3 regions of the Allobosea sp. BE125 genome follow, and region 1 is predicted to be linked to each of the others. Evidence: predicted binding sites of a transcription regulator. Region 1 holds the regulator's gene; each other region holds the start of a gene.
What was found. The regulator PhoB, encoded in region 1, activates phosphate uptake and scavenging genes when phosphate is short. The targets are predictions, from matches to a motif close to TGTCATNNANCTGTCAT.
Positions count from the first base shown of each region.

Region 1 (10,242 bases):
TGCGCTCCATCTCCCAATTGCCGGGCGTCGCCGAGACATGCACCGATTGCGGCCGCATCGCGTCCCATTCCTCGAAGCGCAGCGGCCGGTTGTCCATGCAGGAGGGCAGGCGGAAGCCGTATTCCGCCAAAGTCGCCTTGCGCCGAAAGTCGCCGCGATACATGCCGCCGATCTGCGGCACGGTGACATGGCTCTCATCGGTGAAGACCAGCGCATTGTCGGGCAGGTACTCGAACAGGGTCGGTGGCGGCTCGCCCGGCTTGCGGCCGGTGAGATAGCGCGAATAGTTCTCGATACCATTGCAGGAGCCGGTGGCCTCGATCATCTCGATGTCGAAGGTGCAGCGCTGGTCGAGCCGCTGCGCCTCGAGATAGCGGCCCATCTTGTTGAGCTCGTCGAGGCGGCCGCGCAGCTCCTCCTTGATCGACTTGACGGCCTGAGTCAGCGTCGGGCGCGGCGTGGTGTAGTGCGAATTGCCGTAGACCTTGACGAATTCGAGGTCGGCGGTCTTCTGGCCGGTCAGCGGGTCGAATTCCGAGATCTGCTCGACCTCGTCACCGAACAGGCCGATGCGCCAGGCGCGGTCCTCATAGTGAGCCGGGAAGAGTTCGATGACATCGCCGCGCACGCGGAAGGAGCCGCGGGCGAAATCGCCAAGGGTGCGTTTGTACTGCAGGGCGACGAGATCGGCGATGAGCTGGCGCTGCTCGATGCGCTCACCCAGCTTGATGCCGAAGGTCATCGCCGTATAGGTCTCGACCGAGCCGATGCCGTAGATGCAGGAGACCGAGGCTACGATGATGACGTCGTCCCGCTCCAGCAGCGAGCGCGTGGCGGAGTGGCGCATCCGGTCGATCTGCTCGTTGATCGAGCTTTCCTTCTCGATGAAGGTGTCCGAGCGCGGCACATAGGCCTCGGGCTGGTAGTAGTCGTAATAGGAGACGAAATACTCGACCGCGTTGTCGGGGAAGAAGCTCTTGAACTCGCCATAGAGCTGCGCGGCCAGCGTCTTGTTCGGCGCCAGGACCAGGGCGGGACGCTGCGTCTTCTCGATGACCTGCGCCATGGTGAAGGTCTTGCCGGAGCCGGTGACGCCCAGCAGGACCTGGTCGCGCTCCTGGCGCGAGATGCCGTCGACGAGATCGGCGATCGCGGTCGGCTGGTCGCCGGCGGGCTCGTACTCCGAATTCATGCGGAAGCGGATACCGCCTTCGGATTTGTCCGGGCGGGGCGGACGATGCGGCGTCCAGGCCTTGCCGGGATCGATGAAGGGGCTGCCGGTCTCCAGCAGCATCTGCAGCGACTGCGCCGTCAGGCTCGCAGCGGTCTCGCCCTCGACGCCGTCAAAGGCGGAATCGGCCTTCTTGCCGATCTTGCGCTTGGGGGCGCCATCGCCGGGCCGGGCCGCGGGCTCGTAACCGGCCTGCGGTTGGTCGCTGAAGCCGGCGGCGCCGCCCGGGACCGCATTGCCGCGGTTGATCGCGGGGTTGAGCAGATCGGCAAGATAGCCTTCCAGTGGCTTCAATTCCTGGCGCGAGGCCTTGGAATTGGGCGTGCGCGCGCTGGCCGGCTTTTTCGCGGGCTTGGTCTTGGCGTTGGTCGTCTTGGCGTCGGCCGTCTTGGCGTCGGTCGTCTTGGCGTCGGTCGTCTTGGCGTCAGGGGCGGAGGTTTTGGACATGGCAGCAATATGGGGCGGAAGCCGCCCAAGCGCGAGAGGGCAAGGCGCATGGCGGGCCGCATAGCTGACAGGAGATGGCAGGAGGAGACGGCTCTGCTGTGCGGCGCACCTTGCCGTGCCTTGCGCGCAGAGCCGAACTCCCCCGAAAGGCCCGGTCTTGCTGGAGGCATTGACTCCCCGAGACGCGCTGCAAGAATGCGGCTATAATACGGCCATTGGGGACCGTTCATGTCGGGACAGCACTTCGACGCCGGACGAGACGCGCTCGATTTCATCGATGTGCTGACGCGCCTCAACGATCCCCAGACGATCATCACCTCGCTGCGCGACAAGCTCGCCAGCTTCGGCTTCCACGCCTTCCTGATCACCGGCCTGCCGGAGACCGGCGACAGGATCGCCCCGCTCGTGCTGCTGAATGGCTGGCCCGATGGCTGGTTCGAGCTCTATGTCCGGCAGAACTATGCCGATGACGACCCGATCGCGGCGCATTGCAAGACTACGATAAACCCTTTCGTCTGGGACGAGGTCTATCGCCAGGAGGTCGCCAGCGCGCGCCAGCAGGAGATCATGCGGCGCGCCAGCGACTTCAAGATGATCCACGGCTTCTGCGTGCCGATCCACAATGAGGACGGCTTCAAGGCCGTCGTCACCATGGCCGGCGACAAGCCCGACCTGTCGCGGCCGTCCCGCTCCGCCATCCACCTGATGTCGCTCTATGCCCATGCCAAGGCCGAGGCCGCCATGCACGGCACCCAGGGCCATTGCCTCACCGTGCGGGAGCGCGAGGTCCTGACCTGGATGGCTGTCGGCAAATCGACCGAGGGCGTCGCGGAGGTGCTCAATATCCGCGCCGGAACTGTCGAGGCGCATTACCAGAACGCCGCCCGCAAGCTCGGCGCCCGGGGCCGCACGCGCACGGTGGTCGAGGCGCATCTGCGCGGCGAGATCCAACTTTAGTCTATAGACCCGCGAAAGCATCGGCACTCCCGGAAAACCGGGATTCCGCCCGGCGCGGATAGGCAGAGAATTCTTCCTCACGCCGCTGGGGAAGAGCACATGATTCACATCATCGACGCCTCCAATCGCCGGCTCTATGCCGAGCAGATCGAGGAACATTTCCGCATCCGGCACCGCATCTATGTCGAGGAGCGCCGCTGGATGGAGCTGGAGCGCCCCGACGGACGCGAGGTCGACCAGTTCGACACCGACGACGCGGTCTATCTGCTGGCGCTGAAGGACGGCAAGGTCATCGGGGGCTCCCGCCTCGTGCCGACGCTCTGCCCGCATCTGATGAGCGAGGTCTTTCCCTACCTCGCCAATATCCGCGGCCTGCAGCGCGGCCCCGACATCGTCGAATGGACCCGGATCTTCGTGGTTCCCGAGTATCGCGGCCGCGAATCCGCCGTGCTGCACACCGTCCTCGCCGGCATGCTCGAATACTGCCTGGAGCAGAATTTCAGCGCGATCACTGTCGTGATGGAAACCTGGTGGATGCCGCGCTTCCTGGAGCTCGGCTGGGAGGTCAAGCCGCTTGGTCTGCCGACGATGATCGACGGCATGTCCTGCATCGGCACGATGATCAGCGTGACCGAAGAGGCCTGGCGCAACACGCTCGCATTCAAGCGGATTGCGGCCCCGACACTGGTCGACCGGCGGCATGGGCCGCGCATCATCAAGGAAAGGCGAACCAACCATGTATGACGAGCACGCCTATTCGCCCTTGTCCTCCCAGGAACGGCAAGACCTCGGAAACGCGCTAGCGACCCTAGCGACGCTGATGAATCGGCACCCACGCTACGCCCCGCTGCTGGAAGTCGCGTCCCATTTCGACCTCCCCGACGATCTCTGGCTGCTGACGCAGGTCATGAGCCTGGACGATGCCGGGCGCTCGGCGCTGGTGCAGCTCTTCCTGCTGACCAGTGGAGCGGTCCAGGCCAAGCCGTTGAGCCAGGACGCCGTCATGCTGGTGAGCCACGATCTCGGCGCCATCTATGAGCTGACCCGGGACCGCGAGCGCGGGATGGCCTCACCTCACGACGCGTGAGGTCCGGCTTCGGGGGCCTGCGGAGAGCTCCTCTCCTGTGTTGGTGGGGGGCGGAACCTCGACAGAGAACCCTCTCCTGTAAGGAGAGGGTAGGGTGAGGTGTCGGCCGTTATCCGCGTGGAGCACAGCCTCACCGCCGCGCGTGGTTAGCTCGGCGCTTTGCTAGTCAAGGGGCCGACACCTCATCCCTGCCCTTCTCCTTACAGGAGAAGGGTTCCCCGCGCCCGACTTGTCTCTGTTTCAGCCAAGCCTCCAGCCCGGCCGCCGCCGCGACGCCGGTGGCGAAGCAGGCCTGCAGCAGGTAGCCGCCGGTCGGGGCCTCCCAGTCCAGCATCTCGCCGGCGACGAAGACGCCGTGCAGCGCCGTCAGCATGAAATCGGGGGTGACCGCGCCGGCTTCGATGCCGCCGGCGCTCGAAATCGCGCGCGCGATCGGGGCGAGGCCGGTGAATGTGAGGGGAGCAGCCTTGATCAGCGCCGCCAAGGCTGCTGCGTCCTCAGGCAGGCCCGGGCTCGCCTCGCGCAGGAGCGCGATCGCAGCCGGCGACAGGCCCGCCGCCTTGCGCAGATGGTTGCTCAGCGTCTCGCCCTTGCGGCGCTTCGCCAGACGCTCGATGAGACGCGCCGTCTCCATGTCGGGCCGCAGGTCGAGCGTGACCGCCGCCCTGCCCTCGCGCAGGATCGCCTCGCGCAGCAGGCCCGACAGCGCATAGACCGCCCCGCCCTCGATGCCGTCGGCATCGATCATCCCTTCGCCAGTGGCCTGACGCTCACCGAAACGGATGACGATGCGCTTCAACGGCGCTCCGCTGAAGCGCTCGCGCATCATCGCCGACCAGGCGACGGTGAAACCGCCATTGGCCGGCAGCAGCGGCGCGACGCTGACGCCACGCTCTGCGAGCCGAGGCACCCAGCCGCCATCCGAGCCAAGGCGCGGCCAGCTCGCGCCGCCGAGCGCCAGCAAGGTCGCGCCGGGCCGGATCGTTTCGACGCCGCCATCGCGGGTCTGGAAGGCGAGCGCGCCATCGGCGCTCCAGCCGGTCCAGAGCCTGCCCGGAGCGAATGTCACGCCCTGCCCCTCCAGCCGGCGCAGCCAGGCGCGCAGCAGGGGCGAGGCCTTCATCACCCTGGGGAAGACGCGCCCACTCGTGCCGATGAAGCTGTCGGCGCCGAGAGCGTCGGCCCAATCGCGCAAAGCCTGCGGCGGGAAGGCGCGGATCGCCGGTTCGAGCCAGGCCTGCGCGCCGCGATAGCGCGTCAGGAACTGATCGAGCGGCTCGGAATGGGTCAGGTTCAGCCCGCCGCGGCCGGCAAGCAGGAATTTGCGCGCCGGCGAGGGCATGCGGTCATAGACCGTAACGGCGTGGCCGGCGGCGGACAGCCGCTCGGCGGCGATCAGGCCGGAGGGGCCTGCGCCGATGATCGCGATGGATTTATTTTGCATCGGGAGGGCTTGGAGCCGGCAGGGGCGCGGGTCAAGCGCGATCGTCATGCTCGGGCTTGACCCGAGCATCTCATGCCGAACCGAATGGTGCTTTATGCGAATGGAGATTCTCGGGTCAAACCCGAGAATGACGTAGCATCACCCCCGCGCGAAGGTCTCGTCGAAAGCGTAGCCCGCGCCGCGCACCGTGCGCAGCGGGTCCTTTGCGTCGCCGGGCGTGATCGCCTTGCGCAGGCGCCCGACATGAACGTCGACCGTGCGCTCGTCGATATAGACGTCGCGACCCCAGACGGCATCGAGAAGCTGTGCGCGGGAATAGACCCGGCCAGGCGCCTGCATCAGGAATTCGAGCAGGCGGAATTCGGTCGGGCCGAGATGCAGTTCCGCGCCGGAGCGGCGGACGCGGCGCGTCGTGCGGTCGAGCTCGAGATCGCCGGCCGCAAGCAGCCCCGCGACATGGCCAGGCTTCGCCCGGCGCAGCAGCGCCTGGATGCGCGCGATCAGTTCAGGCAGCGAGAACGGCTTGACCACGTAGTCATCGGCGCCGGTGGCGAGGCCGCGCACGCGCTCGGTCTCCTCGCCGCGCGCGGTCAGCATGATGATCGGCACGCGCTCCGTGTCCCTGCGCGTGCGCAGGCGGCGGCAGAGCTCGATGCCCGACAGGCCCGGCAGCATCCAGTCGAGCAGGACGAGGTCGGGCGTGTGGTCGCGCAGATGCAGTTCGGCATCGTCGCCGCGCGCGACGCTGTCGACCTCGAAACCCTCGGCTTCGAGATTGTAGCGCAGGAGCAGGGTGAGCGGCTCCTCGTCCTCGACGATCAGGATGCGTGCGGGCATGTGCGTTTCCGATGACGAACGTTATTGACCGGCCGTGGCCTCGACATTGATGTCGGTGGTGTCGAGCTTCGGGCGGTTGAGGTCGAGCGACTCGCCGGTGACGAGATAGTGGATCGTCTCGGCGATATTGGTGGTGTGATCGCCGATGCGCTCGACGTTCTTGGCGCAGAACAGGAGATGCGTGCAGAAGGTGATGTTGCGCGGATCTTCCATCATATAGGTCAGCAATTCGCGGAAGAGCGAGGTGTAGAGCGCGTCGATCTCGTCGTCGCGGCGCCAGACCTCCATGGCCTTCTGCTCGTTGCTCGCGGCATAGGCATCGAGCACGTCCTTGAGCTGGGCCTGGACGAGCCGGCTCATATGCTCGAGCCCGACCACGGCGCGGTGCGGCGGCTGGAACTGGCCGGAGATCGCGACCGCGCGCTTGGCGATGTTCTTGGCGAGATCGCCGACGCGCTCGATGTCGGCGGCGATGCGGATCGCCGAGATCAATTCACGCAGGTCGTTCGCCAGCGGCTGGCGCCGGGCGATGGTCAGGACCGCGCGCTCCTCGACATCGCGCTGGAGGTTGTCGAGGCGCTGGTCGGCGCTGATCACCTTCTGGGCGAGCGTGGTGTCGCGGCGCACCAGCGCCACGGTGGAATCGCCGAGCATGCGCTCGGACATGCCGCCCATCTCGGCGAGGCTGCGGCGCAGCCCCTCGAGTTCGGCGTCGTAGGAGCGGACGATATGTTCGGTCATCGCGGCGGATCCTCTGGGAGCGAAAACAGGGTTCGACAGTCAGCCGAAGCGGCCGGTGACATAGTCCTGCGTCTGCTTCTTGTGCGGGTTCATGAAGATGGTGTTGGTCGGCGCGAACTCGATCACCTCGCCGAGATACATGAAGGCGGTGTACTGCGAGATACGCGCCGCCTGCTGCATGTTGTGGGTGACGATGACGATGGTGAAATCGGTCTTGAGCTGCTCCAGCAGGTCCTCGATCTTGCCGGTCGAGATCGGATCGAGCGCCGAGGTCGGCTCGTCGAACAGGATCACCTCCGGCTTCTGCGCGATGGTGCGCGCAATGCACAGGCGCTGCTGCTGGCCGCCCGAGAGGCCCATGCCGGACATCTTGAGCTTGTCCTTGACCTCGTCCCAGAGGGCGGAGCGGCGCAGCGCGCCCTCGACGCGGTCGTCGAGCTCCGACTTCGGCGGCTTCTCATAGAGCCGGATGCCGAAGGCGACATTGTCGTAGATCGACATCGGGAAGGGCGTCGGCTTCTGGAAGACCATGCCGATGCGCGAGCGCAGCTCGTTCACGTCGACATCGTTGGAGATGACGTTGCGGCCGTCGAGCATGACCTCGCCGGTGGCGCGCTGCTCGGGATAGAGCGAATAGATGCGGTTGAAGATGCGCAGCAGGGTCGACTTGCCGCAGCCCGAGGGGCCGATCAGCGCCGTGACGTGACGGTCACGGAAATCGAGATTGACGTTCTTCAGCGCCTTGTGCTCGCCGTAGTAGAAATCGAGGTTCTTGACCGCGATCCTGACCGGGGCTTCGGCATCGAGCGTTTGCGGGCTCAGTTCCAGCGTCGAAAGCATCGACTTCTTCCTTCAGATCGAACGCGACGAGGGTTCAGGGTAGCCGTTCACTTGCTGCCGCGCACGATACGGCGCGCGATCAGCGAGAGCAGCAGGATCGAGACGGTGATGATCAGCGAACCGGCCCAGGCGAGCTGCTGCCAGTTCTCGTAAGGGGCGGAGGCGAACTGGTAGATCGTCACCGGCAGGTTCGAGACGCCGCCCGAGAGCGTCGGCGAGAACCAGAAATTGTTGTTCAGCGCGGTGAAGATCAATGGTGCGGTCTCGCCGGCGATGCGGGCGAGCGCCAGCAGAATACCGGTGACCATGCCCGATTTCGCCGCCCGCCAGGTGACGCTGGTGATGACGACCGAGGGCGGGGCGCCGAGCGCAGCACCAGCCTCGCGCAACGGCCCCGGAACCAGCCGCAGCATGTCCTCGGTGGTGCGCACGATGACCGGGATCGCGATGATGCCGAGCGCGGCGCCGCCGGCCCAGCCGGAGTAGCCGCGGAACGGCTCGACCAGGATGACGTAGACGAACAGGCCGATCAGGATCGAAGGCGCCGAGAGCAGGATGTCGTTGATGAAGCGGATCAGATTGGCGAGCTGCGAGCCCTTGCCGTATTCGGCGAGATAGGTGCCGGCGAGCACGCCGATCGGCGTCGCCACCGCGATGCCGAGGAAGGTCAGCACGATCGAGCCGACGATGGCGTTGGCAAGGCCGCCGCCATCGGAGCCGGGGCCGGGCGTGACCTGGGTGAAGGTCGTGAGGGAAAGCCCGCCGACGCCCTTCACGATCAGCATGCCGAGGATCCAGAACAGCACGAAGATGGCGAGGAAGGTGAAGCCGGAGGCGATCAGCTTCATCGCCCTGTCGGCGGTGCGGCGCGCGGGGCGCACGCGGCCCCATTCGGCATGGGGCGTCTGGGAGGCGATGGAGGGGGTCGTCATGCTCATGATCGGCCTGCCTTATCAGTAGGTCTTGACGCGCGAGACGAGGATGCGCGCGATGACGAGGACGACGAAGGTGACGAAGAACAGGATGCAGCCGAGCGCGATCAGCGCGTTGAGCTGCAGGCCGAGCGCCTCGTTGAACTCATTGGCGATGCGCGAGGCAATGGTCGAGCCCGGATCCAGGATCGAGGCCGAGAGCCGGTTGGCGTTGCCGACGACGAAGGTCACCGCCATGGTCTCGCCGAGCGCGCGGCCGAGGCCGAGCATGACCGCGCCGATGATCGAGACGCCGGCCTGGGGCACCAGGACATGGCGCACGACCTCCCAGGTGGTCGCCCCAATTCCATAAGCGCTCTCGCGCAGCACGGAGGGGATCTGCTCCAGCATGTCGCGCGTGATCGAGGCGATGAAGGGGATGATCATGAAGGCGAGGATGATGCCGGCGGTGAAGATGCCGAGCCCCGAGGGCGAGCGCGAATACAGCACCGTGCCGACGAGCGGCAAGCCTTCGACGATGTTGGAGAGCGGCACCTGAACATAGGCGGCAAAGAGCGGCACGAAGACGAACAGGCCCCACATGCCGTAGATGATCGAGGGCACGGCGGCGAGAAGCTCGATGGCGGTTGCGACCGGCTGCTTGAACCAGGGCGGGGCGAGCTGCGTCAGGTAGACCGCGATGCCCAGCGACAGCGGCACGCCGATGACGAGCGCGATCAGCGCGGTCGAGAGCGTGCCGACGATGGCCGGCCAGGCGCCGTACTGGTCGTTCTGGGTATCCCAGACGCTGGAGGTGATGAAGCCGAAGCCGAATTCGCGGAAGGCCGGCCAGCCGCCGATGACCATCGACAGCATGATGCCGGCGAGCAGCACCAGCACGAACAGCGCAGCCAGGAAGCTGGCATTGCGGAAGACGATGTCGAACGTGCCCTTGGGGGTCTTGCGCAGCGGCGCAGCAGCAGTGGGCATCATCTGGGTCACGGCGGTCATCCGCGGGGCTCCGGTAGCGTGGGTTGTCCGTCATTCCTGGGCGGAGCGAAGCGCAGACCCGAGAAGCCCGGGGCTGCGCCTCCTGAATGAGATGGCCGGGTCAAGCCCGGCCATGACGGCGAGCGATCAGAAGATCGGCTTGCCGGAGTTGTCGACGACGCCCTTCCAGGCAGCGCGGACCATGTCCTTGACGTTGCTCGGCAGCGGCACGTAGTCGATGCCGGTCGCGAGCTGGTCGCCGCTCTTATAGGCCCAGTCGAAGAACTTCAGCGCGGCCTGCGCCTCTTCCGGCTTCTCGGGCTTGGCGTGGACGAGGATGAAGGTCGCCGAGGTGATCGGCCAGGCCTGCGCGCCCTTCTGGTTGTTCAGCGAGATGCCGAAACCGGGAGCCTCGTTCCAGTTGGCGTTGGCGGCAGCGGCCTGGAAGGCCTTGTCGTCGGGGGCCGGGTAGTTGCCGTCGGCGTTCTGGACCAGCGCGAAGGCGAGCTTGTTCTGCTTGGCGTAGGCGTACTCGACATAGCCGATCGAGTTCGCGACCTGCTTGACCGAAGCCGAGACGCCCTCATTGCCCTTGCCGCCGATGCCGACCGGCCACTGGACCGACTGGTTGGCGCCGATCTTGGTCTTCCAGTCGGGCGAGACGCGCGACAGGTAATCGGTCCAGACGAAGGTCGTGCCCGAGCCGTCCGAACGATAGACCGGGTTGATGCTGGCGTCGGGCAGGGTCACGCCGGCA
Region 1 is NZ_JAVDTY010000014.1:140,217-150,458, reverse strand. Features, by position in the region: gene uvrB (excinuclease ABC subunit UvrB) at 1-1,678, opposite strand, end outside; gene J2Y55_RS26135 (helix-turn-helix transcriptional regulator) at 1,907-2,635, shown strand; gene J2Y55_RS26130 (acyl-homoserine-lactone synthase) at 2,735-3,379, shown strand; gene J2Y55_RS26125 (hypothetical protein) at 3,372-3,722, shown strand; gene J2Y55_RS26120 (TIGR03862 family flavoprotein) at 3,889-5,166, opposite strand; gene phoB (phosphate regulon transcriptional regulator PhoB) at 5,305-6,003, opposite strand; gene phoU (phosphate signaling complex protein PhoU) at 6,025-6,744, opposite strand; gene pstB (phosphate ABC transporter ATP-binding protein PstB) at 6,784-7,584, opposite strand; gene pstA (phosphate ABC transporter permease PstA) at 7,632-8,522, opposite strand; gene pstC (phosphate ABC transporter permease subunit PstC) at 8,538-9,506, opposite strand; gene pstS (phosphate ABC transporter substrate-binding protein PstS) at 9,633-10,242, opposite strand, start outside.

Region 2 (10,242 bases), on a different contig from region 1:
ATGTCGAGATCCAGGGCGTCTATCGCGAGGTCGACGCGGCCGGGCGGGTGCGGCTCCATACCTATGTCGTCAGCGAACAGGCCCATGGCTAAAGGCTGCGACGACTGATGGAAAACCAAACCCCTGTCATCATCCGGCCGTCACGCGATACCGATGTCGAGCCCATGCTGGCGATCTATCGCCGCCATATCAGGCGCGGTATCGAGGCCGGCGTCGAGGATACCGGCACGCCCCAGCCCGACGACCTGCGCGACCGGCGCAAGAATCTGCGCAACCGCCGGCTGCCGCATCTGGTCGCGACGCTCGGTGGCGAGGTTGTCGGCTATGCCTATGTCGTGCTGTTCCGCAAGCGCCCGGCCTATCGCTACACGGTCAAGCACTCGATCTATGTCCACCACGACCATCTCGGGCGGGGGATCGGGCGATCGCTGCTTCAGGCGCTGATCGATTCCTGTGCGGCTGCGGGTTTTCGTCAGATGATCGGCTATATCGATGCCGAGAACGCCGCATCGCTGGCGCTTCACGAGAGGTTCGGTTTCGCCAGGGTCGGCCTTCTGCCGGGCGTCGCCTATCGCTACGGCAAATGGTCCGACAGCGTCATGGTGCAGAGATCGCTCGGCGCCGGCGCCACTGCGCCGGTTACGGCAAATGGGCTTCCGCCGGCCTCGTGAACATCGAGAGGGTGTTGCGAGGCCGGAGGAGGGCGCTCCATTCGCCCGGCCTCAGTACAGCTCCGGGACGTAGAGCTCCGGCGGGACCGGGTGCCGGGAATAATCCGAATTGCGCACACGCTCGGGCAGGATGATGTCCGATTTCGGCACGCTCTCATACGGGATCTGGCCGAGCAGATGGGTGATGCAGTTAAGCCGCGCCCGCTTCTTGTCGACCGCCTGAACGACCCACCACGGGGCCTTCTCCGTGTGGGTGCGGGCGAGCATGTCTTCCTTTGCGCGGGTGTAGTCCTCCCAGTGGACGCGGCTCTCCATATCCATGGGCGAGAGCTTCCATTGCTTCAGGGGATCCTCGATCCGCATGCGGAAGCGGAATTCCTGCTCTTCATCCGTGATCGAGAACCAGTATTTGATCAGGATGATGCCGGATCGCACGAGCATATGCTCGAAATCTGGAACCGAGCGGAAGAACTCATCGAGTTCATCGGGGGTGCAGAAGCCCATGACGCGCTCGACGCCAGCGCGGTTGTACCAGCTGCGATCGAACAGCACCATTTCGCCGGCCGTGGGCAGGTGCTGCACATAGCGCTGAAAGTACCATTGATGGCGTTCGCGCTCGCTGGGCGCCGGCAGGGCGACGACACGGCAGATCCGCGGATTGAGCCGCTGCGTGACGCGCTTGATCACGCCACCCTTGCCAGCCGAGTCACGTCCCTCGAAGAGAACGACGACCTTGAGCTTCTTGTACTGGATCCAGTCCTGAAGCCGCACGAGCTCATGCTGCAGCCGAAACAGCTCCCGGAAATAAACCTTGCGGTCCAGCACTCCACCCATCGGAGCCAGACCTTCGGAAACGAGTTCGTCGAGCCGGTCCTCCTCGAGCTGCATCTCGAGCTCTTCGTCGAAGCTGTCTGCGATTTCGGCTTTAATGCGCTCCAGATCGTTCGTCATGAATGCGGACCTTTGAAACGGCTTTTAGAAGATGATCGGGGATCTCGTGGATGGGCGAGCATGCTGATGCGCCGTGATCGCAAGGACCGCGACGGGCCATTGGCCTGGACGCGGAATCCCGCGCTGCGGACTGAGTTGCTCCAATCTCCCATCGCTACAATGTCGGTGGCGCAAATGACGGGACGATGAAGGTGGCGGGGTATGCGCGCCCCGCTGAAGGGCTTCACGACCTCGATGTTCCGGTAACAGGTCAATCGATCCAGCCGAATGGCCTGCGCGCAATGACCGAGGCGCGGCCGCGCCGACATGCCGGATTCGATGAGAACGTCGCAATGCGAGAGGTAGGCGCGAGAGGTCGACCGACATCTATCCATCGATCGCGGCTTCGGCGCTATCGGCCCGCATGGGGTCCAGACATCTACTGCGCGAGTGCTGCGCGTTGCTTGAGGAGGGCGTCGAGTATGTCCTGCTGCTCGTTGATGCGGTCCGCATTGCGGTCTTCGTCGGCGGCACCCGAAAAGGCGGACGCCTGTTCCATCAGTTCTGCGAGGTTGGCGCGGGCGATGGCGATACGTTCATCGAGTTCTACGAGGGCGGCGGCGTCAGGCATGGGTACGTCCTTTCGGGTTGATCAGGTTGTCTGCCGAGCGATCTTGCGAGCGATCTCGATTGACCTCCTCAGGCCGCGTTCGGCTTCCAGTCGACGACCTCGGTCGCGAGATTGGCCGCTGCCTCGATGATCGGCCGCGCCGGCATCGTGACATAGGATGCGGTGAAATTCATCGGCGTGGGAACCCAATCGCAGTGGAGGGCGACGAGTTCGCCGGATTCGAGGAAGCGCTCCACCAGCGGCGACGGCAAGGTCGCGATGCCCAGGCCATCCAATGTCATGTTCAGACAGGCTGCCAGATTGCTGGACGAGACCGGGCGGCTGAGCCGGCTGCTGTTGCGCTTGAAATAGTCGACGACCTCGGCATAGGGCCGCGTATTCTTGGCATGTGTGAGAATGGGAAACCGGGCGAGGTCATCGGCCCCGGCGGGGTCGGGCAAGGCTGCGGCGAATCGGGGTGCGGCGACCCATGGCAGCGCAACCGTTCCCAGCGGAAGATTGGCGACCGAGAGGTCCGAGACCGGCCCATTGAGGAAGGCTATGTCGAGCGAGCCGTCGATGAGGTTGCGCTGGAGGTTGAAGGTGAGGTCCACGCTCAGTTCGACGACGACGTCGGGGAAGCGCACCGCCATCTCGCGCAGGAAACGATGCAGCCAGGTCTGGGCCACGGTTTCCGCGACCCCGAGCCGCATGACGGATTGCCGGCTTGTCGTGTCGCCCGCCTGGAGCAGCGCCTCGGTCGCCTCAAACGCCTTCGCTGCCAAGGGAAGCAAGGCCTGGCCCTGATCGGTGAGCACGACGGAACCCGCGTCACGTTCGAACAGGCGTTGGTTCAGGACCCTTTCAAGCGCCGAAATGCGCGCCGAAATATTGGGCTGGGTCGTATTCATCTGTTCGGCGACACGGCGGAAATTCCGAAGCGAGGCCAGCCGGACGAAGGTTTCGATCTGTTTGAGCGTGATCTGCATGAGCCACCTGGCCTGCGTCGCTTTGATGAGGCGTCGCAGGATAGATATTTTCTATCATCTCAAGATAATCAAATAATTAGACCTGATTGTCGATCGCAGCCATCTTTTCGCCGGTTGGGATGGGCTGGCAGCATCGCTCGGCTCCCTGACAGGCATTGAAAGGTGGCTTTCCGTGAGCGGCGCTGCATCGTCCAAAACTACATCGTCCCGAGGTACATCGTCTCTTGGCAATCTCGGCGCCGATATCGGCGGCACCTTCACCGACGTCGTGCTGGAAATCGGTGGCGAGACCTTCTCGGCCAAGGTGCTGACGACCTATGATGCGCCCGAGCGCGCCATCATCGAGGGCATGCACCGCGTCTGCGCGAAGGCCGGCGTGACGCCCGCCGCGATCGGCCGGATCATCCACGGCACGACGCTCGCGACCAACGCATTGATCGAACGCCGCGGCGCGAAGACGGCGCTGATCACGACGGAGGGCTTCCGCGACGTCATCGAGATGCGTACCGAGAGCCGGTTCGAGCAATACGACCTCAACCTGACGCTTCCCCAGCCCCTGCTGCCGCGCAACCGGCGCTATACGCTGCGCGAGCGCATCGGCGCCAATGGCGCGACGCTCATCCCGCTGCTGCGCAAGGATGTCGTTGCGCTGGCCGAGGAGATCGCGGAAGCAGGCTATGAGAGCGTCGCCGTCGGGCTGATCCATTCCTATCTCGACCCGGCGCATGAGCGGCTGGTCCGCGAGGTTCTGCTGGAGCGTATCCCGGGGCTTGCGGTCTCGATTTCCTCAGAGGTTTCGCCCCAGATGCGCGAATATGAGCGCTTCAACACCGTGGTGGCGAACGCCTACGTCAAGCCGATGATGAAGCGCTATCTCGCCAGCCTAGCAGCGAAGCTGGCCGATGAGGGCGCCGACTGCCCGATCTTCCTGATGCATTCGGGCGGCGGGATCATGTCGTTGGATGGGGCGGCGGAGTTTCCTGTCCGCCTCGTCGAATCCGGACCTGCGGGCGGCGCGATCTATGCAGCCGATGTCGCGGCGCGCTTCGGCCTCGACCGCGTTTTGTCCTTCGACATGGGCGGAACCACGGCCAAGATCTGCCTGATCAAGAACCAGACGCCGAAAACGAGCCGGGTCTTCGAGGTGGCGCGGAGCTATCGCTTCAAGAAGGGCTCCGGCATGCCGATCTCTATTCCCGTGATCGATATGGTCGAGATCGGCGCCGGCGGCGGCTCGCTCGCCCAGGTCGACTCGATGCGCCAGACCCGGGTCGGCCCGGAGAGTGCCGGTTCGGAGCCGGGGCCCGCCTGCTATGGCCGCGGCGGAGCAAGGCCTGCGGTAACGGATGCCGACGTGATGCTCGGCAAGATCGACCCCGCCAGCTTCGCCGGCGGCAGCATGGTGCTGGACATCGCCGCATCGCGCCGCGCCGTAATGGCGCATGTCGCCGACCCGCTCGGGATGAGCCACGAGACCGCAGCCTTCGGCATCGTCGAGGTGGTCGACGAGAATATGGCCAATGCCGCCCGTGTCCATGCGGTCGAGAATGGCGAGGACCTCGCCGGCTACACGATGATCGCCTTCGGCGGTGCGGCGCCGCTGCATGCCGGGCGGCTCTGCGAAAAGCTTGGCATCCAGCGTCTGCTCGTGCCGCCAGGCGCGGGCGTGGGCTCGGCGATCGGCTTCCTGCGGGCGCCCTTCAGTTTTGAGGCGACCCGCAGCGTCTATATGCGTCTGGCTGCATTCGACGCGTCGACGGTGCGCGGTCTCCTGTCGGAGCTCGAAAACGAAGCCACGACCTTCGTGCGCTCCTGCGACGCACAGGCGCCGCTCAGCGTCGAGACCAAGGTCTATATGCGCTATGTCGGCCAGGGCTGGGAAATCCCGATCGACGTCAGCCACGCCGCGCCGACGATCGACGCCTATCGCGCCCTGTTCGAGGCCGAATACGCCAAGCTGTTCTCCCGGACCGTGCAGGGGTTGGATATCGAGATCACCGTCTGGGCGGTCAATGCAAGCACGGCGAAAGCGGTGCCGGTGAGGGCGCAGGCGCTGGGAACTCTGGTGCCGCTGACAGCGATCTCGCAACGCGAGGTCTTCGATCCCGCCCACGGGGCCCGGCTGATGGCGGGCCTGTTCCAGCGATCGCAGATCGCGGTCGGCCGGGTGGCGGAGGGGCCCTGCGTGATCGTCGAGGACGAAACCACCATCATTGTGCCGACGGGCTGCTCGGCGACCTGCCGCAGCGATGGCTGCATCGAGATATTCAAACATGGGTCCGAGCCCGCGAAAGCGCGCTTGGCCGAGATGGTCGAGGCCTGAGCCATGACACAGCTATCCATGACACAGCTATCCACCGTCTCGCTGCAGGTGATGTGGAACCGCCTGATCTCGATCGTCGAGGAGCAGGCCCAGGCCCTGATCCGCACGGCCTTCTCGACCTCGGTGCGCGAGGCAGGCGATCTCTCGGCCGGTGTCTACAACCGCGCCGGGCTGATGCTGGCGCAGGCCGTGACCGGCACGCCGGGCCATGTCAACGCCATGGCCGATGCCGTCGCGCATTTCATCCGCGAGATCGGGCCTGCGAATATTCTCGAAGGCGATATCTACATCACCAACGATCCCTGGATGGGGACCGGGCACCTTCACGACATCACGGTCGTGACGCCGTCCTTCTATGGGGGTCGGCATGTCGGCTTCTTCGCCTGCACGGCTCATGTCGTCGACATCGGCGGGCGCGGCTTCGGGGCGGACGCCAACTCCGTCTATGAGGAAGGCCTCTACATCCCGATCATGAAGTTCGCCGACCAGGGCAAGGTCGACCAGCCCTTCGTCAGGCTGGTGCGCGGCAATATCCGCGAGCCCGACCAGGTCGTCGGCGACATCTTCGCGCTCGCGACCTGCAATGATGTCGGCCATCGCCGGCTGATCGGCATGCTCGACGAATTCGCGCTCGACGGGCTCGAGCAGGTCGGGGATTTCATCCTCGAGAATTCGCGCCGGGCGACGCTGGAGAAGATTGCGGCACTGACACCCGGCGAGGCCGAGGGCTCGATGCTCAGCGACGGCTTCGCCACGCCGATCGAACTGAAGGTCAAGGTCACGATCGGCACGGACGAGGTCTGCGTCGATTTCGCCGGCTCTTCCGGCGTCGACCCCAAAGGCATCAACTGCCCGATGGTCTATTCCAAGGCCTATGCCTGCTATGCGCTGAAATGCGCGATCGCGCCCGAGATCCCCAATAATGCGGCCTCGCTGGAACCCTTCCGCATCACCGCGCCGGACAACACGATCGTCAACGCCCTGCATCCGGCGCCGGTCGCGTTGCGCCATGTCATCGGCCATCTGATCCCGGACACGGTCTACAACGCGCTCGACAAGCTTCTGCCGAAGACGGTTCCGGCCGAGGGGGCAGGGCCGCTCTGCAATTTCCAGGTTTCGCTGCGGCCGGCCTCGGAAGCCTCGCGCCTGGCCGGGGCAAGGCGCGCCGAGGTGCTGATGTTCAACTGCGGTGGCTCGGGCGCGCGCCCGACTCTCGACGGCATGAACACGACCGCCTTCCCATCCGGCGTCATGACCATGCCGATCGAAGCGACGGAGCATGCCGGTCCGATCATCATCTGGCGCAAGGAGTTGCGGCCCGATTCCGGCGGCGCTGGCCGCTTTCGCGGCGGCCTCGGTCAATTCATGGAGGTCGGGGCCATCGCAGGGCATGTCTTCGACATGTCCGCGATGTTCGACCGCGTGAAGCATCCGCCGCGCGGACGCCTGGGCGGCGCGGACGGCGCCGCGACCGAGATCCGGCTCGACGATGGCACAGCCATGGCCGGCAAGGGTCGCCAGGCCGTTCCTGAGGGCCGCAAGGTCGTGCTGTCGCTGCCTGGTGGCGCCGGCTACGGTCCGGCCGCCGAGCGCGGCCGCGCCGAGGTGCTGCGCGACCTCGCGCTCGGCTATATCTCGGCCAAGACCGCCAGAATCGATTACGGGCTTGGCGACGCCGAGATCGCGGCGGTTGAAGCCGGACTCAAGCGCGGCGAACTGCCGTCGGCCGGATAAAGCCGTGCCGCAACATGAGAGCATTGCTCTAAGATTTTAGAATCGATCACGTTTCCTGCATTCTGACGGAACCGTCCGAATGCGACGTGATCTCAGGACGCTGATTATCTCTATCACTGCCGCGCTGGCATGGTGCGGCGGTCAGCCTGTGACGACGCGAGGACCGAATGCCACATTACGACCGAATCCTGATCACCGGCGCAGCCGGCCGTCTCGGCTCGCAGCTTCGCGCCGGCCTTGCGCCGCTGGCCAGGACGATCCGCGTCGCCGATCGCGAGCCGCTCGGCCCGCTTGCCGCCAATGAGGAGCAGGCGATCTTCGACCTCGCGGATATGGAGGCGACGATCGCGGCGACGGAAGGGTGCGATGCCATCGTCCATTTCGGCGGTGCGCCGACCGAGCGCGAATGGCAGACCATTCTGGATGCCGGTATTCGCGGCTCCTACCATATTTACGAAGGCGCCCGGAAACACGGCGTGAAACGCATCGTCTACGCGTCGTCGGTCCATGCGATCGGCTATCACGAGGTCGGAGCCCAGATTTCGGTCGATGCGCCGGTTCGCCCCGACTGCCTGTACGGTGTCGGCAAGACCTTCGTCGAAAGCCTGAGCCGGCTCTATTGGGACAAGTTCGGCATCGAGACGGCGTGCCTGCGCATCTTCTCGTCCTTTCCCGAACCCGTCGACCGCCGGATGCTCTGGTCCTATCTGTCCTTCGCCGATTGCGTGCGCCTCGTCGAAGCTTCGCTGACGGCGCCCTTCGTCGGCCACACCATCTCGTTCGGCACCTCGGACAACAAGGTCAAGGCCGTCGACAACAGCGGCGCCGGTCATCTCGGCTACCACCCGCAGGACAGTTCGGAACCGTTCCGCGCCAAGGTCGAAGCCAGCGCGCCGGCTCTCGATCCGAAATCTCCGGCCGGCCGGTATCTCGGCGGCAAGTTCTGCGAGATGGGCCATCCCGACGACGAAGCGACGGCATGATCCTCGCAGCGCGCGCCCTAACCGCATCGTCATTGCGAGCGTAGCGAAGCAATCCAGGAGCGGCCGTGTTCCACGCTCCCCTGGATTGCTTCGTCGCTACGCTCCTCGCAATGACGATGCGGCCTGAATAGATCAGATGAGAACGGAGCAGAGATATGCTGGATGACAAGCGGTCGCATGGGCTGTGGGAGCTGTCCGCGCCGCCTCCACCGCCGACCGCCGCTCTGACCGGCGCCGTCTCGGCCGATGTGGTCGTCGTCGGCGCCGGCTATACCGGGCTTTCGGCAGCTCTCCATCTGGCGAAGGCCGGCAGGAAGGTCGTGGTTCTGGAGGCGGCCGAGATCGGCTTCGGCGCGTCCGGCCGCAATTCCGGCTTCGTCAATGCCGGCCTCTGGGTCATGCCCGACGACCTGATCGCGACGCTCGGCCCGGTCTATGGCAACCGCCTGATCGGGCTGCTCGGCGAGGCGCCGCGAGAGGTCTTCGCTCTGACCGAGCGCTACGGCATGCAATGCCAAGCCGACCATCGCGGAACCTATCATTGCGCCGTCGGGGCCAGCGGCCTGAAGCAACTGCAGGCGCGCCAGGCGCAGTGGAGCCGTCTTGGCGCCAAGGTCGAGTTGCTGAGCGCAAGCGACACGCAGTCCAGGACCGGTGCTGCCGGCTATACCGGCTCGCTGTTCGATCCGCGCGCCGGCACGATCCAGCCGCTCGCCTATGCACGCGGCCTGGCGAGCGCCGCGATGACGGAGGGCGCCACCATCCACACCGGCAGCGCGGTGACCTCTTTCGACCGCATTGGCGACGCCTGGCAGGTCAAGACCGCCGGCGGCAGCGTCAGCGCCGATTGGCTCATCCTGGCGACGGATGCGTATTCGACCGGGACGACCTCCGCCATCCGCGAGGAGCAGGTCCATCTGCCCTATTTCCATGTCTCGACCGCGCCGCTGAGCCACAACCTCCGCAAGACCATCATGCCGAATGGCGGCGCGGGCTGGGACACCAAGACCATCCTGAGCGGCTTCAGGCTCGATGCGGAGGGGCGCCTGATCGTCGGTAGCGTCGGCGCGCTGCGTGGGACCGGGCTCAGCATTCACCGCGCCTGGATCAAGCGGCATATCCGCAAGCTCTTCCCGCAGCTCGGCGAATTCGAGCTTGAGACGGAATGGTACGGCAAGATCGGCATGACGCCGGATCACCTGCCGAGACTGCACAGCTTTGGCCGCAACGCGATCGGCTTCAACGGCTACAATGGACGCGGCATCGCGCCGGGTACGGTCTTCGGGCGCGAGCTCGCCCGGCTTATACTCGGCGAAATCGATCTCGAAGGTATGCCGCTGCCGGTGTCCGAGGTCGCCATGCCAGCCTTCCGGGCCATGAAGGAGGCCTATTACGAGGTCGGTGCGCAGGTGGCGCACCTTCCGATCGCGCCGGCATGAAGCGCTTAGAGGCTGCCTGGAAACCTCCCGAGCCCTCATCCTGAGGAGCCATTTCCTTGGGAATGGCGTCTCGAAGGATGCTCCAGGAGGCTCCCGAACCATCTGGAGCATCCTTCGAGACGCCGCTGACGCGGCTCCTCAGGATGAGGGCTGGAGTTTCCAAACGGTCTCTCAGAGCTGCAGCACGTTTGCGCCGATCCCGGGATCGACCGCGCGCTCCAGGCGGGTCGCGATCACGGTCACGCTGATCTCCAGCGAACCACGCCCGACTTCGAGCGCCAGCAGATGCCCGCCGAAGGTGCGAAAGCTGTCGTCTCCGGCTGTGCCATGGGCATGGATGGATGGCTCGCCGTCCTTCCAGGCCAGCGTCCCCGACAGGTTCGTCAGCTCAAGGTCATGCATCGTCTTCGGCGCGTATTCCTTCTTCTCGTAATCGAAGAAGCCGAAGGTCACATGGCCGGCGAAGCCGAGGCCACTGATGAAGGCGGATGGGATTGCCTCCTCCCGCATCAGGGCTTCAAGCCGGGCGAAGACATCGTCGCCCTGGCGCAGGACCATCAGGA
Region 2 is NZ_JAVDTY010000005.1:213,873-224,114, reverse strand. Features, by position in the region: gene J2Y55_RS13940 (Orn/Lys/Arg family decarboxylase) at 1-92, shown strand, start outside; gene J2Y55_RS13935 (GNAT family N-acetyltransferase) at 108-671, shown strand; gene ppk2 (polyphosphate kinase 2) at 723-1,622, opposite strand; gene J2Y55_RS13925 (hypothetical protein) at 2,041-2,232, opposite strand; gene J2Y55_RS13920 (LysR family transcriptional regulator) at 2,301-3,200, opposite strand; gene J2Y55_RS13915 (hydantoinase/oxoprolinase family protein) at 3,373-5,523, shown strand; gene J2Y55_RS13910 (hydantoinase B/oxoprolinase family protein) at 5,542-7,257, shown strand; gene J2Y55_RS13905 (NAD-dependent epimerase/dehydratase family protein) at 7,425-8,240, shown strand; gene J2Y55_RS13900 (NAD(P)/FAD-dependent oxidoreductase) at 8,396-9,679, shown strand; gene J2Y55_RS13895 (PPC domain-containing DNA-binding protein) at 9,851-10,242, opposite strand, start outside.
Region 2: a site for PhoB is predicted at 1,797-1,813, ahead of ppk2 (polyphosphate kinase 2). Genes of this name have one in related genera too.

Region 3 (10,242 bases), on a different contig from region 1:
GGCGATGCTGCGCGAGGCGCGGGCGAGATACGACATCATCCTGTTCGAGGTCGCGCCCGTACTGCTCTCGGCCGACAGCGCATTGCTGCGCGAGCACGCCGACACGGTGCTGCATGTCGTCAAATGGAACGATACGCGCAAGACGACTGTCGCGACGACGCTCGACCATCTCGCCCGGTTGGGGCTGGATGTCGGGGGCATCGTGCTTAACTGCGTCGATCTCGAGGAGCAGGGGCGTTATAACGCCTCCGACCGCGGCCAGATCTACCGGGATTACAAATCCTTCTATCAGGCTTCGGCATGAGCAGGCGCTCTCGCCACCCAGGTCTGCGCTTGCTGGCGAGCACGGACTTCAGCTGTCAGGGCTGCGGTTCGCCCGCCGTTTCGCTGCCACGCGACCTCTCGGCCCAGGGGCTCGTGGTCTGCGATCGCTGCGGGCGTCCGGTTGCGACTCTCGCCGCCTTCCGGGGCTACGTCGATCGCCTGGCGGCGGGCCCCGAGTTCTGCGACCACCATCTGACGGTTTGCCATTCTGACGCTGCGGAGCCGTCTTCATCCACAGGATGAGGGGCAATTCCGAAGGCTACAGCGCGTTGATATAGTGTGCCAATTTTGCACAACTAGTACTAATGCACTAATTCCCTTTGATATAAATCCGGCTTGCTGGGTAGAATAGCCTTGCTGCCCTGGGGTATCTAGAGGCGCGACCACACCTCAAGTGTTCTCGCCTTGAAAGGAGCCCCTTTATGGCTAATTTTTACGTTTCCTCAACAGGAAATGACAGCAATACCGGACTTGACGCATCATCGGCTTTCGCGACCTTGGAACGTGCCCAGGAGGCCATGCGGCAGAGCGGCGGTGCCGATACGGCCTACCTCGCTGGAGGTACCTATCATCTTGACAGCCCACTCCACCTGACATCTGCGGATTCCGGCTCGTCCTTCGTGGGCATGGCCGGGCAGAATGCCGTGGTCAGCGGCGGCACGCCGGTAACCGGCTGGACACAGGGTGCGAACGGCATCTGGTCGGCCCATGTCGACGATGCCCAGGTCCTGCAACTCACGGTCAACGGCGTCCAGCAGGTCCAGAGCCGCTTTCCCGCCGCCGATCCGAGCGATCCCATCCGGGGCGGTTGGCTCTGGGGGCAGGATCTGCCCAGCGGATCCGATCCCGGCAAATCGCTTGCATTCAATCCGTCGGATTTTCCCGCCGGTCATGCGCCGCAGGTCGGCGCGACGGTCACGGTCTTTTCGGAGAACGGCTACGCTAACGACCATCTCACCATCGCGTCCATCAAAGGCAACGTGATGACCTTCACCACCGAGGCCAATTACGATCTGGGCCCCGCGAGTAGATTCTATGTTTCGGAGAAGACGCCGGACAGCGTCGGCGAATGGTCGTTCGACAGTCAAACGCACACCGTGTTGTTCAAGGCTCCGGCGGGCTTCGACGGCCAGGGGGCCGTGGTCTCGGATGATCACAGCCTGTTCGTTGTCGATGGCGCCAAGGATGTCAGCATAAAGGGCCTGACCTTCACCGATACGGCTGCAGCTGCAGGCGACCCCGTCACTGCGGCGGTCGAGGTGCATGACGCGACCGGGCTGACGGTGGAATCGAACCATTTCGTCAATGTCGGCGTTGGTGTGGTGCTGCATGGCGACAGCAGCGGAAACCTGATCTCGAACAATAATTTCGAGCATACCTGGTCTAGCGCAATCGCGTTGAGCCCTGGGACCAGCGGCAACCAGATTTCGAACAACGTGATCGATCATTCGAACGAGGCCTTCGTTCAATTTGGCTCGATCGACATGCAGGAATCGGCGCACAACCAGATCGACCACAACACGATCACCAATGTGCCGCGCTTCGGGATTTCGGAAGTCAATTACGACCCGAACCAGGTTTCGGGCGGAAATGTCATCGAATACAACGACATTCGCCATTCCGGTCAGCAGACGCCCGATGTCGGCGCCATCTACCTGTTCTCGCACGAGGATCCCGGCGCGCTGGGGGATACGATCCGATACAATCACATCGTCGATACCGGCGGCCTCAATACGCATGACGGCGGGTTCGTCGCCGGCAACGACATGAGCTCCGGCATCTATCTCGATAACCTCGCCAGCAACGCGCAGATCTACGGCAATTTCGTTCAGGGAACGGCCTTCAGCGGCATTCTCATCCATGGCGGATCGGGCAACGAAATCCACGACAACACGCTGCTGGACAACGGTAAATATGGCATTTCGACCATCGGTGTGGACGGCTACACGATCACCGGTAACGAGACCTACGAGAACTTCATCCAGGTCTCGAAGGATGGCAGCAACACGATCGATACCGATCAGACCAATCCAGGCCTGATCCACAACAACGTCTACTACAATCCCGATGGCGCGGCGCTGACGGTAGCCGATGTCTCGCTCGCGAGCTTTCAGCAGCGCGGCGGCGATGCCGGCAGCGTCGTGACGACTCAAGGAGGCTTCGCCGATGCCGCACATGGCGACTACAGCTTCACGACTGGATCGGTCGCGCAGTCGCATGGCATCGAGACGGCTGCGTTCGGGTCTTCCGGCGCCACGATTGCGGATTCGGAGCCGGTCACCGGCACGCCGGTGACATCACCGAGCACCGGCGAAACGCCGGTCACAGTCGAGCCCACGACGCCTGTAACGGAAACACCGCCGGTCACGGTCGAGCCTACGACCCCGGTCACGGCGGAACCGACGACGCCTGTCGCGGAAACGCCGCCGGCCACCAGCCCGGACGTGATTTCGATCCCCGAGGTCACATCGCCTCCGGTGGTCACCACGCCGGTTGCGCCGTCGGTCCCGACGACCCCGTCAAGTGGGGGCGGTCATCACGGCTCCTGGGGCGATCATGGCGGTGGCCGCAACTGGTTCCAGGATATCCAGGCGCGCCAGGACGACGACAACGACCGCCACCACCAGTCCTCGCACTGGCACTGGCACTAGTCGGTCGCGGGCCTAACCCATGACGACGACCCGGTTCCACCGTCGGAGCCGGGTCGTCATTCATCCGTGAAGATCCCGCATCCGCGATGACCCCGCATCGATGAAGAGCCCGTATCCACGATGACCCCGGTCGGCGCTGATTCATCGCCTGTCGAGCGGGTATCCGCATTGCTTCGTTCATCCGAGCTTCGCGATCACTCCGAGGAACCCAACGACTATGCTTTCGCAAACGGTTCGCAATCTGACGCCTGCATTCGCTTCACTTTTCGGGCTGTCCTTCGTGCTCAACCTGTTCGTCTTCGTTTCCCCGATTTATACGATGCAGATCTATGATCGGGTGCTGACAAGCCGGAATGGCACGACGTTGGTCATGCTCTCGCTGATCGTGCTTGTCCTGTTTGCAGCTTATGCTGCGCTCGAGCATTTCCGCAGCCGCGCGCTCGTTCAGCTCGGTCTATGCGTGGATCGGGCGTTGTCCGAACCGGCTTTCGAAGCTGCTTTTCGCGGCGCATTGGAAGCAAAGGGCTCGCAGCAGGTCGTGCCCGTTCGTGACGTGGAGACCTTGCGCGCCACATTGTCGGGCAGCCTCGTGCCGGCTCTCATGGATGCGCCTTGGGTCCCGATCTATCTTGCTCTCTGTTTCGTCCTCCATCCCGCGATCGGCGTCGTCGCCACGGTTGGAGCGGTCGCAATCCTGGGTGTGGCCCTGCTGAACGAGCGCATGACCAAGAATTCCCTGGTTCATGCGTCGGAGCTCGGTCACAGCGCGAGCGAGCGCCTCGCCGCATCCCTCCGGAATGCCGAGGTCATCAAGGCATTGGGGATGGGTCGGGCAATCCGCGGCGAGTGGCAGGCCCGGCACGAGCGAGCTCTCGAGCATCATACGCGGGCGGCCAACCGGGGCGGAACGCTGCTGGCGGTCACCAAGCTGTTGCGGCTCGCGCTGCAATGCGCCGTTCTTGGCGTCGGCGCCTATCTCGCCATCAATCAGAACATCGCGGCAGGCGTGATCTTCGCCGCCTCGCTGATCATGGGGCGGGCTCTGGCCCCCATTGAGGGCGCCGTCGGCCAATGGAAGAGTTTCGTGTCGGCCCGCAGTGCCTTCCAGCGGCTCGGCACGAGCTTGAAGACACCGTCCGATAGCGGCGGCATGACGCTGCCGCATCCGGCCGGGTCGCTGCGCGTCGAGGGGTTGAGCGTGCGCGCTCCCAATGGGCAAGCGCTGCTTTTGCACAATGTCTCGTTCGAGGTGGAGCCAGGCGAGATTGCGGCAGTCATCGGGCTGACCGGCTCCGGGAAATCCTCGCTCGCTCGCGCGCTGGTTGGCGTCTGGAAGCCCGTTCAGGGCGTCGTCCGCCTCGACGGCACCGACATCAGCCATTTTTCCGATGACCAACGCGGCCGTGTCCTCGGCTACCTGCCGCAGGATGTCGAACTGTTTGCCGGAAGCGTGCGCGACAACGTAACCCGCTTCGATCCCTCCGCCACTGACGAGGCGGCCGTCGCCGCCGCCTCCGCCGGCTCGGCGCACGACCTTATCCAGAGTTTTCCGGACGGATATGCGACGCAGATCGGTGACGACGGTGCGACCCTCTCCGGAGGGCAGCGGCAGCGGATCGGCCTGGCGCGGGCGCTCTATGGCCAGCCTGCGCTGGTCGTGCTCGACGAGCCGAATGCCAATCTGGATATGGATGGCGATGCCGCGCTTGGTCGCGCCTTGGCGGGCCTGCGCGCCGCGGGCGCGATCGTCGTGGTGATCACGCATCGCCCGCAGCTTCTGTCGCAGGTCGACAAGATCATTCTCATGCAGAAGGGCCAGGCCGTCAGGGTCGGTCTGCGCGATGAAATCCTGCCGGTGTTGCTGCAGCCCGGCGCTGGGGCGAGCGTTCGGCCGCCACAGCGCGTTCAGGTGCGCAGCGGCGAGCCGGTTTCGGTGGCAAGGTGGGGGCGGCGATGAAACTTACATTCAATCCTGCGATAGGGCGCTATCTTGCGATAGGGCGCCAGCGCCTCGAGCCGGCGCTTGCCATTCTGAAGCGCTGGCTCCCGCCGGCCGGGGGCCCTATCGAGGGGGGCGGCGATTGGCGCGCTCCGGTTCGGAAGGGCTACATCGTCGTTGCCGTCGTGCTGGGCGTGGGTGGCCTCTGGTCGGCGACCGCTCGCCTCGATAGCGCCGTCGTCGCTCATGGCAGCGTTGTCGTGGAAAGCGACCGCAAGGCGGTTCAGCATCTCGAGGGCGGCCTGGTCGAGGCCATCGTCGTGCGGGACGGCTCGGAGGTTAGAGCCGGAGAGGTTCTGCTCAGGCTCGATACGACGCATGCGGCCGCGCAGAAAAGCGTGTCGCGGCTGGGTGTGTTGCAGGCATTGGGCGAAGAGGCGCGGTTTGCGGCCCAGATCGACCGGTCTGATCGCATCGATTTCCCAAAGGAGCTGACCGATGCTGTAGAGACCGGGGAGGCGCGCCGCATCATTCTCGACCAGGAGCGGCTCTTCAAGGAGCGTGCTTCGGCCCAGAAGCTGGAAGTCTCCATTCTGGGTGAGCGGCTGTCGCAGTCCCAGAAGCAGCGCGACTCGACCGAGGCACAGCGCGATTCCGCGGCCAGCCAGGCAGCCAGCATCAAGGACGAGCTCGCCAAGCTGCAGCCTCTGGCCGATCAGGGTTATATCGCGGCAACGCGCATCAACCCGTTGCGCCGGTCATTGACGGAGCTTCAGGGCCGTATCGGGTCGCTGGAGGCCGATCTGATGCGTTTCTCCGTCGCCAACGACGAAATCCGGCTGCAGATGAGCCAAATCGGCTTGCGCGCTGCCGAAGAGGCATCGACGAAGGTCGCGGAATGCCGGGTGAAGCTCGCTGATGCGCGCGAAAAGCTGCGGATGGCCGAGGATGTGCTGGCGCGTGCGGAGGTTCGCGCGCCGCGCGCCGGCCGGATCGTGGCCTCGAAGGTCCACACCGTGGGAGCGGTGGTCAAGCCGGGCGAGACCATGATGGAAATCGTGCCGCAAGACGACGAGCTCGTCGTCACCGCCAAGATTTCGCCCCTGGACGTGAACAACCTTCGCCCGGGCATGGCTGCGGAGGTGCGCTTGCCCTCGTTCAAGGGTCGGGCGACGCCCTTCACGGTCGGCGAGGTCAAATCCGTCGCAGCCGATACGCAGCGCGACGAGGTCTCGCAGCAGATGGCCTATGAGCTGCGCGTCAGCATCTCAGCATCGGGCTTCCCTCCGAAGATCCGCGCCAAGCTCAAGCCGGGCATGCCGGCCGACGTCTTCGTCCCGACCGGTGAACGAACGGCCCTGGCCTATCTGATGCAGCCCCTGCGGGATTCCATGCGTTCGGCCTTCAGGGAGGAATGAGGCCACGCCGCGGGGCCGAGTGAACTCATGGGGCCGCAGGGCCGATTTGTTCGGCGCGGTCCACGCCACATGCGGCCGACTGCTCGCGGCATGCACGACGCAAACAGGGTAGCGCGAGCCAAAACAGGGTACGACCGAATCGGGGCTATTGCCGGAAATGCACCGTGCTAGATCAGCGTCTTCGAGGAGCTGATCCGCATGCATCCGAAGATCATTCCTGTCGTCATGTGCGAAGGGGCCGGCATTGGTTTGTGGCCTGTCTCTCGCAACACCATGCCGAAGCAATTCATCCCGCTCTTTGGCCGGGACTCCGCCTTTCAACGCACGGCAAGACTCCTGTCCGACGCGGCTGTCTTTGACAGGCTCGTTGTCGTCGCCAGCACGGAACACCGTTTCACCGTCGTCGATCAGTTGCAGGCGATCGGGGTGAAGGCCGAGATCGTGGTCGAGCCGGTTTGTCGCGGCTCCGCTTCCGCTGTGGCGATCGCGGCCGAGCTTGGTCTTGCCCGCGATGACGCTGCGCTTGTTGGCGTCTTCGCCGCTGATCATGTCGTGCAGGACGGCAGGCTTTTCGTCGAGACCTGCACCAGAGCCGCAGCTGTGGCCGCTCAAGGCGGCATCGTGACGATCGGGATACCACCGGCCTATCCTGCGACGCGCTACGGCTATATCCGCCCCGGCTCGGAGATCACGGATGGCGCGCATCAGGTCGAGGCCTTCGGCGAGGCCACCGATTCCGTGCAGGCGGCGCGCTATCTCGCGGACGGCTATCTGTGGAATTCGGGCAACCTCATTTTCAATGCGGCGACGATGCGCGCCGAACTCGAGGCATTCGAGACCGATGTGATGACGTCCATCGGCGAGGCTGTTGCGAACGGAGGTCACGAGCTCGGATTCCTGACGCTCGAGCCGCGTGCTTTCGCCAAGGCGCCGGAGGTTTCGATAACCGCCGTGCTGGAGCGGACGCAGATGGCGTCCGTGATCGCCGGGCAGTTCGGCTGGTCGGATGTCGGGTGCTGGTCCGCGGTCTGGGAGCTTTCCGAGAAGGGGGCGAACGGCAACGTCGTCGAAGGGCGGGGCTATGTGGTCGATGGCGCCAACAACCTGCTGCGCTCCGAGGATGCTCTCCTCACTGTCGTGGGCGTAAACGACATAGCCGTCATCGCGACGCGCGATTCCATATTGGTGGTGCCGAAGGCCATGGCCGGCAAGGTGACCGACGTTGTCGCTCTGCTCACGGCAAATGGCGAGCCGGAAGCCGGCAGCCATCGCGAAATCCACCGGCCCTGGGGCAAATACCTTTCGATCGATCTCGACACGCGTCACCAGGTCAAGCGCATCACGGTCAAGCCCGGCGGCGTCCTGTCCCTCCAGAAGCACCACCACCGAGCCGAGCACTGGGTCGTGGTGCGCGGGACGGCCGAAGTCACGCGCGATGACGAAATCATCATCGTGCACGAAAACGAGTCGATCTACCTGCCGATCGGCTGCGTCCACCGCATGGCCAATCCCGGCAAGATCCCGCTCGATATCATCGAGGTCCAGGTCGGCTCCTATCTCGGCGAAGACGACATCATCCGCATCGAGGACATTTACAAGCGATGCTGAGCTGAGAGATCCAGATCTGAAGCTTCTGCCTTGTGCGGGCTCGTGATGGAACTATCCGGCTCCGCCAGCTCTTTTGGACATGGCTTGCTTCCCGCTAGACCGCAGGCAATGCGGCCTGCCTGACACTACTCTTCACCGCGTCGATGCAGTGCGGGTTGGTGGAGTTTGCGCGCCGAGCGGGTGTCCGTTTCGCACTGATCGATCATCATCGCGAGCGCGGCCAGGACGATGTCCTTCTTCGAGGCGTCGGGATGCTCAGTGCGAACTGCGTTGAACAGGTCCTTCGCATCCGAATAATGATGGGTGAGGCGAAGCAGCGTCGCATTCAAGCTTTTGCTCTTGGACGACATGGTGAAGCCCTTTGCGCGACTAGCCCGGCGCGCAGCGGTTCATCGGGACCGCGCTTCTCGCCGCGCGACAACCCAGCTCGAGCGCTCGTCTGGGGACCTAGCCTTCGCTGTCGTCGATCGTCAAGGCAGCCTCCATCTGCTCGATCGACATCGTCACAAAGAGAGGCCGATAGTCGCCGGACTGTCATGGAACTCGCCGACACCTTCGGGGATCCAGCCAGCGGAGCAGACATGGACTATTTCAGGCGCTTCACCTTCCTGTTCGCGACGCCGAGTTTCGACGCCGAGGATCTCGAAGGCATAAGGTTCAACCAGATCGTCGATGAGATCGAGCGGTCCGGCTTCGAGGTCGTGAAGGCCCGCAAGCTCGAAGATGCCGAAATCGCCGTGCAGACTGATGCTGCCATCGGCTGCATGGTCGTCGACTGGGGCAAGAAAGGCCTCGAAGGCAAGACAGCGGCCCTGATCAACCTGATGCGCCGCCGCGGGCTCGACTTCCCGATCATCCTGCTGATCCGCCGCAAGCGCTTCGAGGATCTGCCCGTCGAGGTGCTCGACTTCATCGACGGCTATATCTTCCTGTCCGAGGAGACGCCGCCCTTCATCGCCAAGAGCCTGATCAGCCGCCTCAAGCAATATGCCGAGACGCTGAAGACGCCCTTCTTCGGCGCGCTGGTCGACTATGCCGAGGAGGGCAACCATCTCTGGACCTGCCCGGGGCATAATGGCGGCGTGTTCTACAGCCGCAGCCCTATCGGCCGGGTCTTCATGGAGCATCTCGGCGAGGCCGTCTTCCGCGACGATCTCGACAATTCGGTGCTCGATCTCGGCGATCTCCTGACCCATGAGGGCCCGGCCCTGAAGGCCCAGAAGGAGGCGGCCCAGATCTTCGGCGCGGAGAAGACCTATTTCGTCCTCAACGGCACCTCGACCTCCAACAAGGTGGCGCTGGCGGCGCTGGTGACCGATGGCGACCTCGTCCTGTTCGACCGCAACAACCACAAGGCGGCTCATCATGGCGCCCTGATGATCGGCGGCGGCATCCCGGTCTATCTGCCGACGATCCGCAACGCCTGGGGGTTGATCGGCCCGATGCGCTGGGACGCTTTCGACGAGGAGGCGCTGCGCGAACGCATCCGGACGCATCCGCTGGTCAAGGACCCTGACGCCTGGCAAAAACCGCGCCCCTTCCGCGTCGCCGTGGTCGAGCAATGCACCTATGACGGCACGATCCACAGCGCCCAGATGATCCTGAAGCGCATTGGCCATCTCTGCGACTATATCCTGTTCGACGAGGCCTGGGCCGGCTTCATGAAGTTCCACCCGCTCTATGCCGGGCGCTTCGCCATGGGGCTTGCCGATCTGGGGCCGGACTCGCCCGGCATCATCGCGACGCAGTCAACGCATAAGCAGTTGGCGAGCTTCTCCCAGGCTTCGCAGATCCACATGAAGGACCGGCATATCCGCGGCCAGAAGCGCCGCGTCGAGCATCGGCGCTTCAATGAGAGCTTCATGCAATATGCCTCGACCTCGCCCTTCTACCCGCTCTTCGCCTCGCTCGACGTCGGCGCGCAGATGATGAAGGGGCGCTCCGGCGAAGTGCTCTGGGATGACACGATCCGGCTCGGCATCGAGCTGCGCAAGAAGATCCGCGCCGTGCGGCGCGAATTCGAGGAGAAGGAAATCCTGCCGGAGCGGCGCTGGTTCTTCGAGCCCTTCGTGCCCGACCGCGTGACGATCCCCGATGCGGCGCGCGAGGGGGCGGTCCATGACGTCGCCTGGGAAGCGGTCGGCACTGACCAGCTCGCCAGCGACCCTTCCTATTGGCAGCTCGCTCCGGGCGCCGCCTGGCATGGTTTCTCCAATCTGGAGTCGGGCTTCGCCATGACCGACCCCAACAAGCTGACGCTGCTGACCCCTGGCTTCGACCGCGCCACGGGCGGTTATGCCGA
Region 3 is NZ_JAVDTY010000005.1:224,672-234,913, reverse strand. Features, by position in the region: gene J2Y55_RS13970 (GumC family protein) at 1-304, shown strand, start outside; gene J2Y55_RS13965 (right-handed parallel beta-helix repeat-containing protein) at 843-2,975, shown strand; gene J2Y55_RS13960 (type I secretion system permease/ATPase) at 3,193-4,932, shown strand; gene J2Y55_RS13955 (HlyD family type I secretion periplasmic adaptor subunit) at 4,929-6,332, shown strand; gene J2Y55_RS13950 (mannose-1-phosphate guanylyltransferase/mannose-6-phosphate isomerase) at 6,531-7,940, shown strand; gene J2Y55_RS13945 (hypothetical protein) at 8,066-8,290, opposite strand; gene J2Y55_RS13940 (Orn/Lys/Arg family decarboxylase) at 8,522-10,242, shown strand, end outside.
Region 3: a site for PhoB is predicted at 8,462-8,478, ahead of J2Y55_RS13940 (Orn/Lys/Arg family decarboxylase). Genes of this name have one in related genera too.